3 regions of the Leisingera sp. M658 genome follow, and region 1 is predicted to be linked to each of the others. Evidence: riboswitches for the same ligand, from Rfam matches in the RefSeq annotation. Region 1 holds a riboswitch; each other region holds the start of a gene.
What was found. Region 1 has a riboswitch for cobalamin ahead of K3724_RS01860 (SRPBCC family protein). Riboswitches for the same ligand answer to the same signal wherever they lie in the genome.

Region 1 (5,328 bases):
CCGGAGACGAAAAAGGCCTATGCGGCAGAGTTCCTGGCGCGGGAGTATGCGGTGGACAAAGCCGGCGCGCGCGCCGCGCTGTTCGGGCATGAGCCGGATATGGAAGGACGCACGCCCAGCCTGCCGCGAGTGCGGCGCAAGGGGATGGTTGACCGGGTCGGCCCCTGGGGCGCGGTCAGCCGGGTGAGGGACCGCTGAATGTTCGGGTTTTTTCGCCTGATCCTGATCCTGCTGGTGGTGCTGACCGTGGCCTATGGCACGGTGTCGCTTTATTCGCGTGAGATGCGGCGGGCGAAACTGAAACGCCGCTGGCAAGAGAAGGGGTTGACCGGCGACCGCTCCGCCTTCATCCAGCGGGGGCTGAAACAATACGACCGCTCGTTCCGGCGCAAGCTGATCCTGCTGGTCTATATCATTCCGCTAGGGGCGCTGGCGTTTCTGGTCTATGTCATTAACTTCATGTGAGGTGCAGCAGATGCGTTTCATCAAATGGGCTTTCCTGATTACCATCTGGGTGCTGTTCGGCGCCTTCCTGCATTATACGCTGCCGCAGTACGATGTGGTGCGGATCGTCAATACCTATGAGGAGCGGCAGGAGCTGAACGACTGGACGAGGGTTTTCTGGTCGCAGCCGGATGATCAGTCGGCGGAGCTGATCAACCGCGATGTGCAGTTCATCCAGGCGGTGCGCCCCAATGGCCGCAATATCGTGTACCGGAATGAGGATACCGGTTGGAATTGGCCGCCTTATTTCAAGTTCGATACCGCCAATCTGTATACTGATGCCAATGACAGCATCTCAACCAAGGCGAACCCGGAGTGGGTAGCGGTGATGCACTACGGCTGGCGCAATGAATTCCTGTCGGTCTTCCCCAACGCGGTGACGATCAACCCGGTTGCGGGACCGGAGGACAAGCCAACCAACTGGTTCACGATCATTGTTCTGGTGCTTCTGGCGGCGGTGTTCTGGGCCGTCTATGTGCGCTGGCGCCGCTTCCGCCGGGCGCGGATCGACCCGATGGTCGAGAATGTCGAAGACAGCCTGTATGCCGCGGGCGATGCGCTTGCCGAGCGCAGGGGGCGGTTCCGGCGCTGGCTGGACAGCTGGAAGTCGAAGTGACGAGAGGGGCCGCGGGCGGGGCGGCTCTGAAATATGCAAACGGATGCGCGGGCCCGAACGGGCCCGCATTTTTTTATTCGATACGGTCGAGCACCCAGTCCAGCGCCGGGGTGAAATCGCCAGCCGAAAGCGCCCCGCGTGGTGCCGCGGCGGCAGCAAAGGCGAAGCCGTGTGTGTAATCCACCAGCAGGCAGAGAATGGTGCGGGCCTCTGCGCCAGATACGTCTGCGGCGGTGATTTCCGTCTCGATCAGCCGGGTCAGCCCGGTCAGGGAGGAGCCGATCAGGGCCGGGTTTTCCAGGATACACTTTGCAAGCTCCGGATGCTTGGTCACCTGGGCGCAATAGCGGGACATCAGATCGCGCAGCCGCAGTTTGGGCGTTGCCGCTTCAGACGGGGTGTCTGAACCTGCAAATGCAATGGCGACGAGGGATGCAATCATCTCGTCCTTGGTTCCGGCGTGATGGGCAACGGCCATCGGGGTGACGCCAAGCGCCTCTGCCAGTGCTTTGAAGGTGAGGGCCTTGCTGCCGCCCTCATCGAGCAGCTGCAGGGCCGTTTTCAGCACATCATCCTTGCTGAGGGTCCGGCTGCCCCTGGGCGGGCGGCCCATGCGCGGGGGCATCGGTCAGGCTACCCGGAACGTGGCCTGGACCATGCCGGTGGGCAGGATGCGGGAGCTTGCCACCTGGAGGTCGATGTCCCGGTCCAGGCTGCCGAACAGCGGAATGCCGCTGCCGATCAGAATCGGGACCGTTGTGATGGTCAGATCGGCGATCAGCCCCTGGCGCAGGAAGGACTGCACCATCCGTCCGCCGTCGATATAGGCGCGGGTCCAGCCCTCTTCTTGCAGCTCCTGCATAAGGTCTGCGGGTGCGGCGGTGCTGAGGCGCACCTTGTCCTTCAGCTCATCGGGAATGTCCTGTTTGGTCAGGCTGCTGCTGAGGACCACAACGGGTTTGCTGTAGGGCCATTGGCCGAACCCGAGCAGGGTGCGGAACGATCCGGTTCCCATGACCAGCCCGTCGACACTGTCCATGAAGGCGGCAAAGCCGCCATCGTCATCTTCGGCAACAGGCTGTTTGTGCAGCCAATCCAGCGAATGGTCCTGGCGGGCCACAAAGCCGTCGAGGCTGGTGGCGATGAAGACGTGGCCGGTGGTCATCGGTTTCTCCTGTGCATGCGTTTAATTATACGGAATATAATTAAGCGCATGCCGCGTTCCAAGGGGCCGGCGCAAGATTCACTGCGTGCGAATCGATTCGGTGGATCAGCAGCGGGTAACCGCATGAAAGATAAGCGCTTGCCGCAAACGGGCTGGCGGATGCCGGTTTGAGTTTCTGGACATCCCTGTCCCGCCCGGCTCGGCAAACATGCATGTCTTTTTCCGGTTTTTGCGGGTCGGTTTTGTTTCCGATGGCGGGAAATTTTTCAGGCAATACCGCAGATAGCAAGGTGCCGTCCTTCGGGGCGGAGAATTGGGAAGCTGGTGAAACTCCGGCACTGCCCCCGCAACGGTGACCCCGGGCAAGGCATGGCAATGACCACTGAAGCCAATGGCTTCGGGAAGGTGCCAGGCCCCGCCGCCGAATGGCCCCGGGACAGTCCGGAAACCAGCCTTGCCATGAAAACGTCAACCGCGGACGGCGGCGGGGCGGTTGCGGCGCGTGTCCGCAATCCCTTTGCCTATGCCTGCGACCAAGCCAACACGCCGCGGGGATGCGGCAGAGGAGAGAAGCAGATGCTTCACGACAGCGAAATTCTGGCCAAGCTGATGGCGCGGCAGAAAAACTATTCTCTGGAACAGGCGTTCTATACCGATCCGGGTGTTCTGGACCTGGACCTGCGGCAGATCTTCTACCGCGAGTGGCTGTTTGCCATTCCCGCCTGCGAAGTGCCGAAACCGGGCAACTATGTGACCCATCAGGTGGGGTCGTATAACGTCATCATCGTGCGTGGCACTGATGGCGAAGTGCGTGCTTTCCACAACGCCTGCCGCCACCGCGGTTCGGTTGTGTGCAAGGCGAAGAAAGGCAATTCGCCCAAGCTGGTCTGCCCCTACCACCAGTGGACCTACGAGCTGGACGGCAAACTGCTGTGGGCGCGGGACATGGGGCCGGATTTCGATGCCTCCAAACACGGGCTGAAGCCGGTGCATTGCCGCGACCTGGCCGGGCTGATCTACATCTGCCTGGCGGATGAAGCGCCGGATTTTAACGGTTTTGCCGAGGTGGCCCGCCCCTATCTGGAGCCGCATGATCTGGGCAATGCCAAGGTGGCCTTTGAAAGCTCGATCATTGAGAACGGCAACTGGAAGCTGGTCTGGGAAAACAACCGCGAGTGCTACCACTGCGGCGGCAACCACCCGTCGCTGTGCCGGACCTTCCCCGAGGATCCGTCGGTGACAGGCGTTGAGGGCGGCGAGACCCCGCCGCATCTGCAAAAGCACTTTGACCGGATCGAAGCGGCAGGCTGCCCGGCGCAGTTCCGCATGGATGCGCGCGGCCAGCACCGGCTGGCACGGATGCCGCTGAACGAAGGCGCGGAAAGCTACACCATGGACGGCAAGGCGGCAGTGGCCAAGCCGCTGGGCCGGGTGCCCTTTGCGGATGCCGGCACGCTGCTGAAGTTCCATTATCCGACCACCTGGAACCACTTCCTGCCGGATCATTCCCTCGTGTTCCGTGTCACTCCGATCAGCCCGACCGAAACCGAAGTCACCACCAAATGGCTGGTGCACAAGGATGCGGTTGAGGGCCAGGATTACGACATCAAGCGCCTGACCGAGGTCTGGATGGCGACCAATGACGAGGATCGCATCGTGGTCGAGGACAACCAGAAAGGCATCAACTCCCCCGCCTATGAACCCGGTCCCTATTCCGAGGTGCAGGAAAGCGGCGTCATTCAGTTCTCCAACTGGTATGCCGAGCATCTGACCCGCGCGCTGACCGGCCGCCATCTGATTGCGGCGGAGTAAGGTCATGGGATTGCAGGCCAATTTTGAGACATTGGACGAAACCCTGGCGTGGAAGGACGACGAGATGCTGGAATGCGTCTCGGTTGTTCCGGAAGCGCCGAACACCGCCACCTTCAGCTTCCGCGCGCCGTCCGGCGCGTGGTTCAAATACCAGCCGGGCCAGTTCCTGACACTGGAATTGCCGGTGCCGGAAGGGACCGTCTGGCGCACCTACACCATCAGCTCGTCGCCCTCGCGGCCATTGTCGATCTCGGTAACGGTCAAGGCCCAGGGCGACAGCATCGGCACCCGCTGGATGCTGGACCATCTGCGCCCCGGCAGGATCCTGCGCGCCTCCGGCCCGGCAGGGGTGTTCACCCTGCCAAAACGCCCGAATGGCAAGTTTCTGTTCATCTCCGCAGGCTCGGGCATCACGCCCAGCCTGTCGATGACACAGTATCTGTTCGACCGCGGCCAGTCGCCCGACATCTGCTTTATCAACTGCGCCAAACGCCCCAGCGAGATCATCGCCCGCCAGCAGCTGGAAAGCATGGCGTCGCGGCTGCCGGGGTTGAAGCTGAACCTGGTGGTGGAAGAGGACGATCCCTATCAGGTCTGGACCGGCTACCGCGGCCAGCTGAACCAGATCATGCTGGGCCTGATCGCGCAGGATTACCTGGAGCGCGAGGTCTACTGCTGCGGACCGGAACCCTTCATGCAGGCGGTGCGCGACATGCTCAACGGCCTGGGCTTTGACATGGAGAACTACAACCAGGAGAGCTTTGGCGCGCCGGTTGAAACAGCCGCTGATGTGCCCGAGATCGACGATGTGGTGCCGGAGGAAACTGCTGCCGCCGAGATCAGCTTTGCGGCGTCCGGTGTTATGGCAACCTGCACCGAAACAGATACGGTGCTGGCGGTGGCCAAGGCTTCGGGGCTGAACATCCCGTCGGGCTGCACCTTTGGCATCTGCGGCACCTGCAAGGTCAGGAAAACCGCAGGCGAGGTGCATATGGTCCACAACGGCGGCATTTCGGAGGAAGACGTGGAGGCCGGTTACATCCTGGCCTGCTGCTCCAACCCGATTGGCCGGGTTGAGGTCGATATCTGATGAAAACGGGCGCGCGCCGGATCTGGCGCGCGTCCTTTTTTTTAAGGCCTGATCAGGCTTCCAGCGCCAGTTTGTGCACGTGGATTTCGTTGATCGGGTGGCTCTCGGCGCCGATGATACCAGGGCGGGCGTGACGGTAAA
Region 2 (5,328 bases), 250 kb from region 1:
CGTAACTGCGGTAGGTGTGCCAGTTGGTGCCGGGGCGGAAGCCGCGCAGCTTCATCGAGGTGCGCAGGCGCTGGTATTCCTCGCGCAGAACGTCGATGTAACGGATGGTGAACATCATCAGATGCACCAGCCGCTCCGGGGTCTTGAGGGCAAAGAGCGCGTGGCCCATGGTTACCGGCTCCATCGAACCCACCAGTGTCATAACCGCAAGGATCACCGCATTGGCGGTAAGGGCAATCTCGGTTGCACGCCACAGGCCTTCCCAACTGGCCTCCAGCCCCCAAATGGACAGGGCCGGGGTTCCGGGCACGGTAAAGGGCAGCAGCACCAGCATGAAGATGATGAAACTGTCCATCATCGCCATCCGTTTCAGCGTTTGCCGGGGCGGCAGGCCAGAGAAGGCCAGCAGCCACATCGACAGGCCAAGAGCGGCCGCCAGAACCCAAAGATTGCTGAGCGAGACAACCACCACCGCATAGGCGGCCGTCATCATGATGCGCATCCGCGGGTCAAGTGCTGTGACCTTGGCGCGAAAGGTGCCGAACCCGCCGAGCGGTTTTTCCTCGCTCGTCAGAACATAGGTCATGCGCTGCTGCCGATCTTGCGGCGTGCAGCGATGTAAAAGCCAAGCCCGAACAGGCCGCAGATATAGCCGATACCGCCAAGCACGGACTGAAAGTCCGACTTATTCTTGAACGCTGTCAGCTCCTGGCGGAGCGGGCGCAGTTCATTACGCAACATGGTGGCAAGCTCGGAGCGGGTTTGATCGGAGAGGCCCGCGGACCCTGCCGCCGCCGGCGCTGCAGAGATGTCCATGGCAGCAGCCGCAGAATTTGCTGCAGCGCCCGGGCTTTGCCCGATGATCTGCGCGACTTCCGCACCGTCCATCATCATCTCGGCCACGTGGCCAGCCCCCAGATCGCCACGGAAGATATGTGTCACAGGCTCCGACGGGGTGAACAGGAAAAAGCCGTCACCGTCGGTTCTGGACTCTCCCAGCTTGCTGCCGGCCACGTCAAAGATCTCAATCAGCAGGTCCGCGGCCATGTCACCGTTGGAAAAGCCCACTTCGCCCTCAATGTCGGAACCGGACGGAAAAACAGCTGAGATAACATTGTGTGCCATCACCGGGAGCGGCGCCAGCAGCGCAAGGATCAGAATGCAGGAGCGGATCATGCAAGGCTTCCTTTTGTGTCGAAAAACAGCTCGGGCTTCACACGCCGCGCCAGGAAAATGGCAGCGCCGGACAAAAGCGCTTCGATGATCACCACCGGAATATGGGAAAAGAACACCAGTTTCGCGGCCAGGATGAACTCATCGCCGGACAGCATCAGCGATACCGCCACGGCCAGAGTTGTGGCAGCAATGGCCGCGCCGCCGCCGATTCCGCCCCAGATGGCACCCTGCAGAGGCGAGCCGCGGGCCACCAGCGGGCGGAATATCAGCCCGACCAGAACTGCAGGCAGGGCGATGTTCACGGCGTTCACGCCCAGCACGGTCAGCCCGCCGAAGCCAAAGAACACCGCCTGCAGCAGCAGTCCGACAAACAGGGCCGGAAAGGCCGCCCAGCCCAGGACCAGCCCCGCAAGCCCGTTCAGGATCAGGTGAACCGAACTCGGCCCGATCGGGACATGGATCAGGGAGGCCACAAAGAAACTGGCAGAAAGAACCCCCGCCGCCGGAATACGTTCCAGCGGCAGGCTCCGCAGCCCCATGGCGATACCGCCGACGGCGGCAACCGCGCCGCCGATCACAACCGGATTCGACAGTGCGCCGTCTACGATATGCATGGTGCTATTCTCACTTCAGCTCTTCAGCGTGGATCCACAACACAGCGTCCTGGCTAAGCTCCTTGCCGTCATGCTCAGTCGCCGGGCCGGAGCCGAGGGCGGCAAATCCCCAGTGGCCCGCTTTCGGAATGCCAAAGGAAAAGACGCCATTCTGGTCTGCGATCGCAACGATGGCGCCGCCGGACATCGGCTGAACCGTCGGGTTGGTTGTGGAAAAAGCCGCAAGGTCCGGCTCTGATGCCATGAACTCAACCTCGATTTCGGCGCCCGGAACCGGCTTGCCATCCGCCAGCACCTGACCCGAGAAGGTAGAGCCAACAATGACGTTATAGGGCTTGTTCAGCGGCAGGATCTCGGTTTCCAGGCCCACTGGCTGATCCCAATCGGTGGGCAGGGTGTTGCGGTTCAGCACGACTTTGGAAATCTGCTGAATATAGATGTCTTCGCTTTCCTCATAATAGGGCGCGGGCACAGTCACCACCACATAGTCGCCCGAGCGCTTGACCGGAACCGACGCCCTGTAGGCGGCGGCTTCGTTCTCCGCGCCCTTGAATGTGGCCGGTTCCAAGCGGTCCGAAAGATCAACCTTTTCGCCCTTGTGAACCATAAAAAATTCTTCAGGTTTGCCCATGTCCATCACATGGCCGTTTTCCAGCGGGTGCCAGAACACCAGCCCCATCGGCACATCGCCGGGCTTCCCGATCAGCACGTTTTCAGTGTAGTTCAGCTGGAAATGCGCCGATGCGGTGACCGGCAGGGATACGGCCAGAGCTGCGGCCAGATATTTCAGTTTCATTTCGTCCTCATTCGACGACACAGGCGCACCTGCAATCAGGAATGAACAACGGGGATAGTGGCACGGAAAAGCCTGAACGGCAGCCGCGCCAGACGCGCACCCCGGCGTCCGGTGGAAAAGGGCAGACACTCCGCTAGCGAAGTCTTTGTCCTGTGTCCGGCAGGTCTCCTGACTCGCGGGTCTTGGTTCGGCTGGCCTTCCCGGGAAAGATCCCAGTGGCATGTTCAGCGTCACTCACCGCTCACAGTTGCGGGGGCAGTCACGGATTTGGTCCCTTATGGGTACGCCGCACCGTGTTCCCTATTTCTTCCGCTGCGCATTGAAACACTCGCGGAACCGGTCACACTGGCTGAATGGCAAAACCATTTTACTGAGTCAAGCTTCCCGTCTTCTGTTCAGTTGCCGAATGAGTACTACCTTGCGGTGCTCCACTGATCAGCCCCACTTGAATGGTCCAGTTTGCTTGTTAGTGCATGACTTGCCTTGGGTCCATCTGGACGATGGTTTCCGGCGCCGGTGGGCGATAGCCCAGAGCACTATGTGGGCGTTTGGTGTTGTCGTGTTTCCTCCATTCTTCGATGAGGATTTGCGCCTCGCGCAGGCTGTAGAAGATTTCGCCGTTCAAGAACTCGTCCCTGAACCGTGCGTTGAAGCTCTCGCAATATCCGTTCTCCCATGGAGACCCTGGTTCGATGTATGCGGTCTTCGCGCCAACAGCCTTGATCCAGTTCTGGACGGCCTGAGCAACAAACTCCGGACTGTTGTCTGAACGAATGAACGACGGCACCCCGCGCAGAATGAACAGGCCGCTCAGGACATTGATGACGGTGCCTGAGTTCAGCTTGCGATCCACACGGATGGCAAGACACTCCCGACTGTACGCGTCGATGATGTTCAGTGTCCGGAAGGCTTTTCCATCGTCAGTGCGGCAATGCACGAAGTCATATGACCAGACATGGCTGCGCCGTTGTGGCCGAAGACGCGCACACGATCCATCGTTCAGCCAGAGCCGTCCCTTTTTCGGCTGTTTCATTGGTACTTTCAGCCCCTCTCGCCGCCACAGCCTTTCGACCCGCTTGTCATTCACATGCCAGCCAGCGTCCCTCAGCAAAGCCGCAATCCGACGATAGCCATATCGACCGTATTGTCCCGCCTGCTCGATCATGCCGGCAGCCAATCGTTCTTCATCAGCGCGGCCTACTGGCACTTTGCGCTGCGTGGATCGATGCTGTCTCAGAACCCGGCATGCCCGGCGCTCCGGGATGTGCAGTTCAGCACGAACGCGATCAATGCAAGCGCGGCGGCGAGCGGGGCTTAGAAGTTTCCCTTCGCAGCTTCCGCCAAAATCAACTTGTCCAGCGTCAAGTCAGACACCGCCTTTCTCAGCCGTTCATTTTCCTTCTGAAGACGCTTCAGTTCTTTCAGCTGGTCCGTGCCCATTCCACCGTACCCTCAGCATCACGCTTGAACCAATGGCGCTGCGATGCTTCGATCTTCCAGCGATAAGACGTCTGTTCAGTCACACCAATCTGACGGATCGCATCCAGACGCGGCATACCTTGCCCAGTCAGAACCTCAACTTGCCGTAACTTCGTGACAATCTCCTCGGGCTTTGGCCGTTTGTTGGCCATGGTATTCCGCCGTTTTCCTAAACATAGCGGAGGACCACTTCAGTGGGGGAAGACCAGACTTGGCGTGCTCCTTGGGATAAATATGTAGCTCTTACTTAGATCGAGTACTGCCAACATGGTGTAAGATTCTCTTACTTCACGGAGCTGATGGAGTAGAAATTGGCAGCCGTCGCAACCGCTCAAGGAAACCCGATGACTTAGCCGCAATCCAAGAAGAAATTCCATCACGGTGATCTCAAGACCGCCCTGATCGATGCAACCATTGAAATGATCAGGGAAAGGCGGGTTGAGGACGTAAGCGTTGCCGATGCCGCCCGCGCCGACCAAGTTTCAAGCGGCGCGTCCTACCGGCACTTCAAGGACCGCGATGAATTGCTGGCAAATGTCGCCGCCGAAGGCTTCCGGAGATTTTCCAAAGCCAAGATTGACGCCTTTGCCAAACATCCAAAGTATTCGGTTGAAAGCCTGATTGCTGGCGGCTGCGCCTATGCTGAGTTTGGCGCAGACAATCCCGAACTGTTTCACCTCATGTGGGCGGCGGCTCGCAACCGGGACAACATCAATGTAGCGCGCGTGGCCAGCAGCGCAACATACAACACCTTTATTGATGAGCTGACGGGCATCATGAAGGCGCAGGGCCTCGGCCATCTGGACCCGCATGAATTCGGAACGCCTTTGTGGGCAATGGTGCATGGTTTTGCCAGTTTGCTGATCGGCAAACCTGCAAATCTAGACAGCGGCCGCCAAGCGCTCAGAAGCCGCATAGCAGACGCCACCTGGGCTTACGTCCGAGGCTATCAGACCGGTTAGAACCCTGGCTGCAGCCCGCTACTGGCTTTCTGCACAGACTAGTTCTGGATTACGTAAGACCGAACCGGTTTCTCCGCCGGCAGGTATCTGATCCGGCAAATTGGGCTGCCACGCTGGATTAACGAGGGCAATCCCCCTCGACGTTCGCGCGACAAAGCCTGGCACTATTGCCAGGCGCTTCAGTCCGCCCCGCTTACAGGCACCAGTATCGGGCAATTTGTGCAGGCGCGGCTGTCGCACAGCCGGCAGGTCCGCAGCTTGTGCGTGTCGTCACCGGCAGCAGCTTGCAGCAGTTTTTCCA
Region 3 (5,328 bases), 210 kb from region 1:
TCGGACTGCTGGAGCGCTCGGCCCTGCGGCGCGGCATCGACGTGCAGCGGACCGGCGACACCGCCCAACCGGAAAACGGCCTGGCCTGGAATATCGGCTTTCGGTTTCGCGGCAAGCAGCGCGATATCCGGCTGACGCTGGCGTCTTATACCCCGGTCACCGGGCTGGCGCTGACGGGCAGCGGCAGCGGCCTGGACGGCCAGCTTGAGGTTGAGCTGCTGGCGCTGTCGCCGCGGCGGACCCGGATGTCGGTGCAATTGAAACTGGCGCCGACCACCCTGACCGGCCGGCTGCTGGTGCAATCGCTGAAACTGGCCCGCAGCAACCTCACCCGCCGGTTCAAGCTGCGGCTGGCCGACTATGCCCGGATCACCGAGGAACGGCTGAACCGCACCGCCTGATCCCAAGGTTTGGCGGGGCGCCGTGCTATTGCGGCGGCAGCAGCCGCGGCCACAGGGCAGCATTGGCGCGGGCAAAGGCGCCCAGGTGGCCGATCTTCTGCACGCCCGCCTCCTGCGGCACCAGCACCGTCCGCCGCTGCGGCACATCGCCAAAGACGTCCCCCAGCCGCCAAACGGCCGCGGGCGGCACAACATCGTCATCCGCCATCGCATACAGATCCACCGGCACGCCGGTGCCTGCCCATTTGGGCCGCGGCAAGGCCAAGCCGGTTTCCGGCAAGTAGCCGCCGGGCGTGGTGCACCAGCGCCGCCACTGCCAGTAGACCCCGGCAGGCAAATCGGCCCCGAACCCCACCGCGCGCCCGGGCAGATAGCCCAAGGCACGGACCAATGGCGGCACATGGCCGAACCAGAAAGCCAGCGCCAGCGCGCGGTAGGGCCAGGGATGATCGTGGTGATGCACCAAGCCGCCCGCAACCACGATCATGCGGGCGACGTCCTTCAGGCCATCCTGCAGGGGCATCAGCATTGCCCCCAGCGAATGGCCGATCACCCACAACGGCACGCCCGCATAGTGCCGTTGCAGTTCGGCCCTGGCAGCTGGCTGATCCTCCAGCGCCCATTGAACCATTGTCACGTCGGAATGGCGCGGATGGCCCCGCGCCGAGTCTCCGAAATCCCGGTAGTCATAGGTCAGGCAGGCCATTTGCTGCTCTGCTGCCAGCCAGCGCGCGAAATGCCGGTAATAGCGCTGCGGCACCCCGGTTGCGCCATTCAGCACCACTGCTGCCCGCACCGGCCCCGCAGGGTGGTACAGCCGCCCGGCCAGCATGTGGGTGCCAGATGCAAACCGCAGGGCCTCCTCGCGGATAACCGCGGTATGTTCTGCGCTTTTGTCCAGCATGGCAGCCTCCTGAGCCGATTGATCTAGACCGATTGGTCTAATTCATCTCTGGACCAATCGGTCCAATGCTGTCAAGTTGCCGCCATGAATGACGTAACGACAGCCAAGGCAGGTGGGACCAGCCTGCCCCCAACCCGCGAGCGGCTGATCCGCGCCGCTGCCGGCCTGTTCCGCAACAAGGGCTACAGCGGCACCGGGCTGGCGGAACTGCTGGCTGAGGCGGGGGCGCCTAAGGGCTCGCTTTATCACCATTTCCCCAGTGGCAAATCCGACCTGGCCCTGGCCGCAGCGGATTGGGCGTCAGGGCAGATGCTGCTGCTGATTGACGCGTCCTTTGCCCCGGCGCCCACCTTCCGGGAGGGGGCCAAGACGGTCTGTTACAAACTGGCCAAGCTGTTTGACAAACAAGGCAAATGGAGCGGCTGCCCGGTTTCGGCTACCCTGTTCGAAGGGCCGGAGAACGAGGCGTTCCACCAGCACGCCGCGCATCTGTTCGAGGGCTGGATTACTGAAACCACCCGCCACGCCCGCCGCCTGGGCCTGCCCGAACCTGAGGCCCGCGCGGCGGCGGAGAATTTCTACATCCTGCTGCAGGGCGGCTGGCAGCTGGCCCGGGTGCGGCGCGACTCGGATGTGATCCGGGGACTGTATTTGCAGATGCAGAAAAACAATTGACGACTCGGGCACCTAACCGCTACCGCTTGTGCTGATGGTTCCCGTGCCACAGAATCTTGTGTCCGGGATGAAAAGGGAACACGGTGCGGCCTGCGCAAGCTGGCCCAGTCCGAGACTGCCCCCGCAACTGTAAGCGGCGAGCGACCCCGATAGAGCCACTGGCCCTCGAAACGAGGCCGGGAAGGATCGGGAAAGCATCGACCCGCAAGTCAGGAGACCTGCCATCAGACGTGTAACTCGAACCCGGGCGGGGTGTCCGGACAGGGTCTGATGGCTGCGGCGGCTGTGATCCGTCTTTCATCCGGTCTCTTGTCCCCATGACCCCCGTGCCACGCGCGGAGGGCGCAGATATGATGTGGACCGACCAGACGCATTTCTATGCGGCAACAGATTGCAAGTATTTGGGGCGCCCCTGCCCCGCGGCACAGCGGATGATCACCAAACTTGCCGAGGCGATGACCAAGGCAAAACCGCTGACGCAAGACGATTTCGAGATCACCGGCACCACCGCACTGGACGGCTGCCCGCGCAGCTGCCCGGCGCAGTTTGCCGCCGGCCATGACCGGATCCGGCTGTATTGCGGTGTGGGTGAAGAGGCGCCGCGCGAGGGGCTGGACCGCTTTGCCGATGCCATCCTCAGCCGCGACGGAACCGGTTTTGCCGCGTCAAAGCTGGACACCCGTCCCTGCGCGCTGATGGAGGCGCTGCCGAAAACGGTGAACGCGCGGGAAGCAGAACGGATGATGGCACTGTGATCCGCAACCCGAACGGGCTGGCGCGGTTCCCTGCGGCCCGAAACATATCCGGCTGACACAAATGTGTTCGGCATCAGACTGGCCCGTCCGCCGGATCGGCTCTAGGCAATTCCCGGTATTCAGACTTAATGCAAGGGGATTGCCAATGTTTAAGACCTTTCTGCCGGCCTGCGCTGTCATGAGTGCCTACGCAACATTTGCCGCCGCCGAACAGCCGCTGTCCACCGAGGAGATCATAGACCTGCTGACCGGGAAGACGATTGAAGGGCTGCATTTCGACAGCCATACCCGCCAGTATTTCTCGGAGTCCGGACTGACGCTCTGGATCAAGCAAGGCGACGCCGCCCCTTCGGAAGCACGTTATAAAATCGAAGACGGCCAGTACTGCTCCAGCTGGTCCGGATTATGGAACACACCGGAATGGGGCTGCTATGCCATTGTGAAAGATGCGGAGCAGGGGCTTTACTATTTTCATGGCGAAAACTTCCGGGCGCCTTTTATCATCGGTAGAGGTTTTGATCTGAGCTTCGACTAGCCCCAGTGGCGGCGCTGGTCACGGCCCGGCAGCCTGCGCACCGGCACAGGCCCAATCCAGCTGCTCCTCCGTCTCGACCGCGCAGGGCCGTACAGCGCGCAGCCGGGTCAGCGCCTGCGCCGGGGCTTCGCCGCATTCGATCATCAGCCGCAGCACCGCCATGCCGGAGCGCCCGCAGCCGCCCCTGCAATGCACCAGCACCCGGCCGCCGCCGGACAGTGCTTGCCGTGCGGACGTGCTGGCCGCCGCCCATTTTGCCGCCACAGCGGGCGGCGGCACCTGGAAATCCGGCACCGGCAGGTGCAGCCAGCGGCAGGCCATGCTTTGAATATCAATCCCTAGCCGCGGCACATCTGCGGCTGCGTGCTCGGCCTCGGTGGTCATTGAGATGACCAGCCCCGGCCTCCACTGATAGATCTGGATCAGGTCATTGCGGTAATCGCCTCCCGCCCCGGGCAGCGGGCATAGCGCCAGAATGCCGCCGCCTGCTGACAGCGCGTGGATGGTCAGGCCCGCCGGCGCCGCGCCGTCCTGCGCCGCAGGTTCCGGGATATCCTCAGATCGCATACCGCCTCCTTAGCCGCTGCGTTCCTGCATTTCCCCCGCAGTCCCCTGCCTTCGCAGCCTAAGCGTTAAGCGGGCAATCCCAAAGCTCTTTTGCGGCCCCGTGCCAGCCCCATCGGCGGTGGACGAACGGGCCGCGCTTCAATACCCTGCGCGCAACGCGAAACACCCCGCATCCCGAATCCGGCACGAGACATCATGAACGATACCCCCAGCGGCACTTCCGGCGCATCCGGCCAATCCCAATATCAGGTTCTGGCCCGCAAATACCGGCCCGAAACCTTTGCCGATCTGGTGGGGCAGGACGCCATGGTGCGGACGCTGAAAAACGCCTTTGCCGCTGACCGGATTGCCCAGGCCTTTATTATGACCGGCATCCGCGGCACCGGCAAAACCACCACCGCGCGGATTATCGCCAAGGGCATGAACTGCATTGGTGCGGACGGCCAGGGCGGCCCCACCACCGATCCGTGCGGCCAGTGCGAGCATTGCACCGCGATCATGGAAGGCCGCCATGTCGACGTGATGGAGATGGACGCGGCGTCGCGCACCGGCGTCAACGACATCCGCGAGATCATCGACAGCGTGCAGTACCGCGCCGCCTCGGCCCGCTACAAGATCTACATCATTGACGAAGTTCACATGCTGTCGACCAGCGCCTTCAATGCGCTGCTGAAGACGCTGGAGGAACCGCCCGCGCATGTGAAGTTCATCTTTGCCACCACCGAGATCCGCAAGGTGCCGGTGACGGTGCTGTCGCGCTGCCAGCGGTTTGATTTGCGCCGCATTGAACCCGAAGTGATGATCGCGCTGCTGCAAAAGATTGCCGGCGCTGAAAACGCCCGGATCGCCGAGGACGCGCTGGCGCTGATCACCCGCGCCGCCGAAGGTTCCGCCCGCGACGCTACCTCGCTGCTGGATCAGGCGATTTCCCATGGCGCGGGTGAAACCTCTGCCGATCAGGTGCGCGCTATGCTGGGTCTGGCCGACCGGGGCCGGGTGCTGGACCTGATGGACATGATCCTGCGCGGCGATGCGGCGGCTGCATTGACCGAACTCAGTGGCCAGTATGCCGAAGGCGCCGACCCGCTGGCGGTGCTGCGCGACCTGGCCGAGATCACCCATTGGGTCTCGGTGGTTAAGATCACGCCGGATGCCGCCGAGGACCCGACCGTCAGCCCGGATGAACGTGCCCGCGGCAGAGCGATGGCGGATGCGCTGGCGATGCGCGTCCTCACCCGCATGTGGCAGATGCTGCTGAAGGCGCTGGAGGAAGTCGCCGCAGCCCCCAATGCGATGATGGCCGCCGAGATGGCGGTGATCCGGCTGACCCATGTGGCCGACCTGCCCTCACCCGAAGAACTGATCCGTAAGCTGCAGGACACCCCGCCGCCGCCGCCGAATGGCCCTGGCGGCGGAGTGCCTATGCAGGGCATGGGCGGCCCGGCTCTGGGCGGCGGAGGCGGCAACGCGCCCGCCGGTTATGGCGGCCAA

Region 2: linked by a shared signal. The riboswitch ahead of K3724_RS00525 (DUF4198 domain-containing protein) and the one ahead of K3724_RS01860 (SRPBCC family protein) in region 1 are both predicted to bind cobalamin.
Region 3: linked by a shared signal. The riboswitch ahead of K3724_RS02870 (hypothetical protein) and the one ahead of K3724_RS01860 (SRPBCC family protein) in region 1 are both predicted to bind cobalamin.

What each region holds. Positions count from the first base shown of each region.
Region 1 is NZ_CP083546.1:347,395-352,722, forward strand. It holds gene K3724_RS01835 (DUF6638 family protein) at 1-198, shown strand, start outside; gene K3724_RS01840 (hypothetical protein) at 199-465, shown strand; gene K3724_RS01845 (DUF1523 family protein) at 476-1,120, shown strand; gene K3724_RS01850 (TetR/AcrR family transcriptional regulator) at 1,194-1,733, opposite strand; gene K3724_RS01855 (dihydrofolate reductase family protein) at 1,749-2,285, opposite strand; cobalamin riboswitch at 2,557-2,757, shown strand; gene K3724_RS01860 (SRPBCC family protein) at 2,862-4,097, shown strand; gene K3724_RS01865 (hybrid-cluster NAD(P)-dependent oxidoreductase) at 4,102-5,187, shown strand; gene K3724_RS01870 (ABC transporter substrate-binding protein) at 5,240-5,328, opposite strand, start outside.
Region 2 is NZ_CP083546.1:102,266-107,593, reverse strand. It holds gene cbiQ (cobalt ECF transporter T component CbiQ) at 1-586, opposite strand, end outside; gene K3724_RS00535 (cobalt ABC transporter permease) at 583-1,176, opposite strand; gene cbiM (cobalt transporter CbiM) at 1,173-1,790, opposite strand; gene K3724_RS00525 (DUF4198 domain-containing protein) at 1,801-2,586, opposite strand; cobalamin riboswitch at 2,727-2,942, opposite strand; partial or broken gene K3724_RS00520 (IS3 family transposase) at 3,053-4,217, opposite strand; gene K3724_RS00515 (TetR/AcrR family transcriptional regulator) at 4,485-5,027, shown strand; gene K3724_RS00510 (MarR family winged helix-turn-helix transcriptional regulator) at 5,207-5,328, opposite strand, start outside.
Region 3 is NZ_CP083546.1:553,087-558,414, reverse strand. It holds gene K3724_RS02885 (SRPBCC family protein) at 1-401, shown strand, start outside; gene K3724_RS02880 (serine aminopeptidase domain-containing protein) at 427-1,305, opposite strand; gene K3724_RS02875 (TetR/AcrR family transcriptional regulator) at 1,390-1,980, shown strand; cobalamin riboswitch at 1,999-2,221, shown strand; gene K3724_RS02870 (hypothetical protein) at 2,331-2,735, shown strand; gene K3724_RS02865 (hypothetical protein) at 2,881-3,270, shown strand; gene K3724_RS02860 (protein-tyrosine phosphatase family protein) at 3,289-3,837, opposite strand; gene K3724_RS02855 (DNA polymerase III subunit gamma/tau) at 4,033-5,328, shown strand, end outside.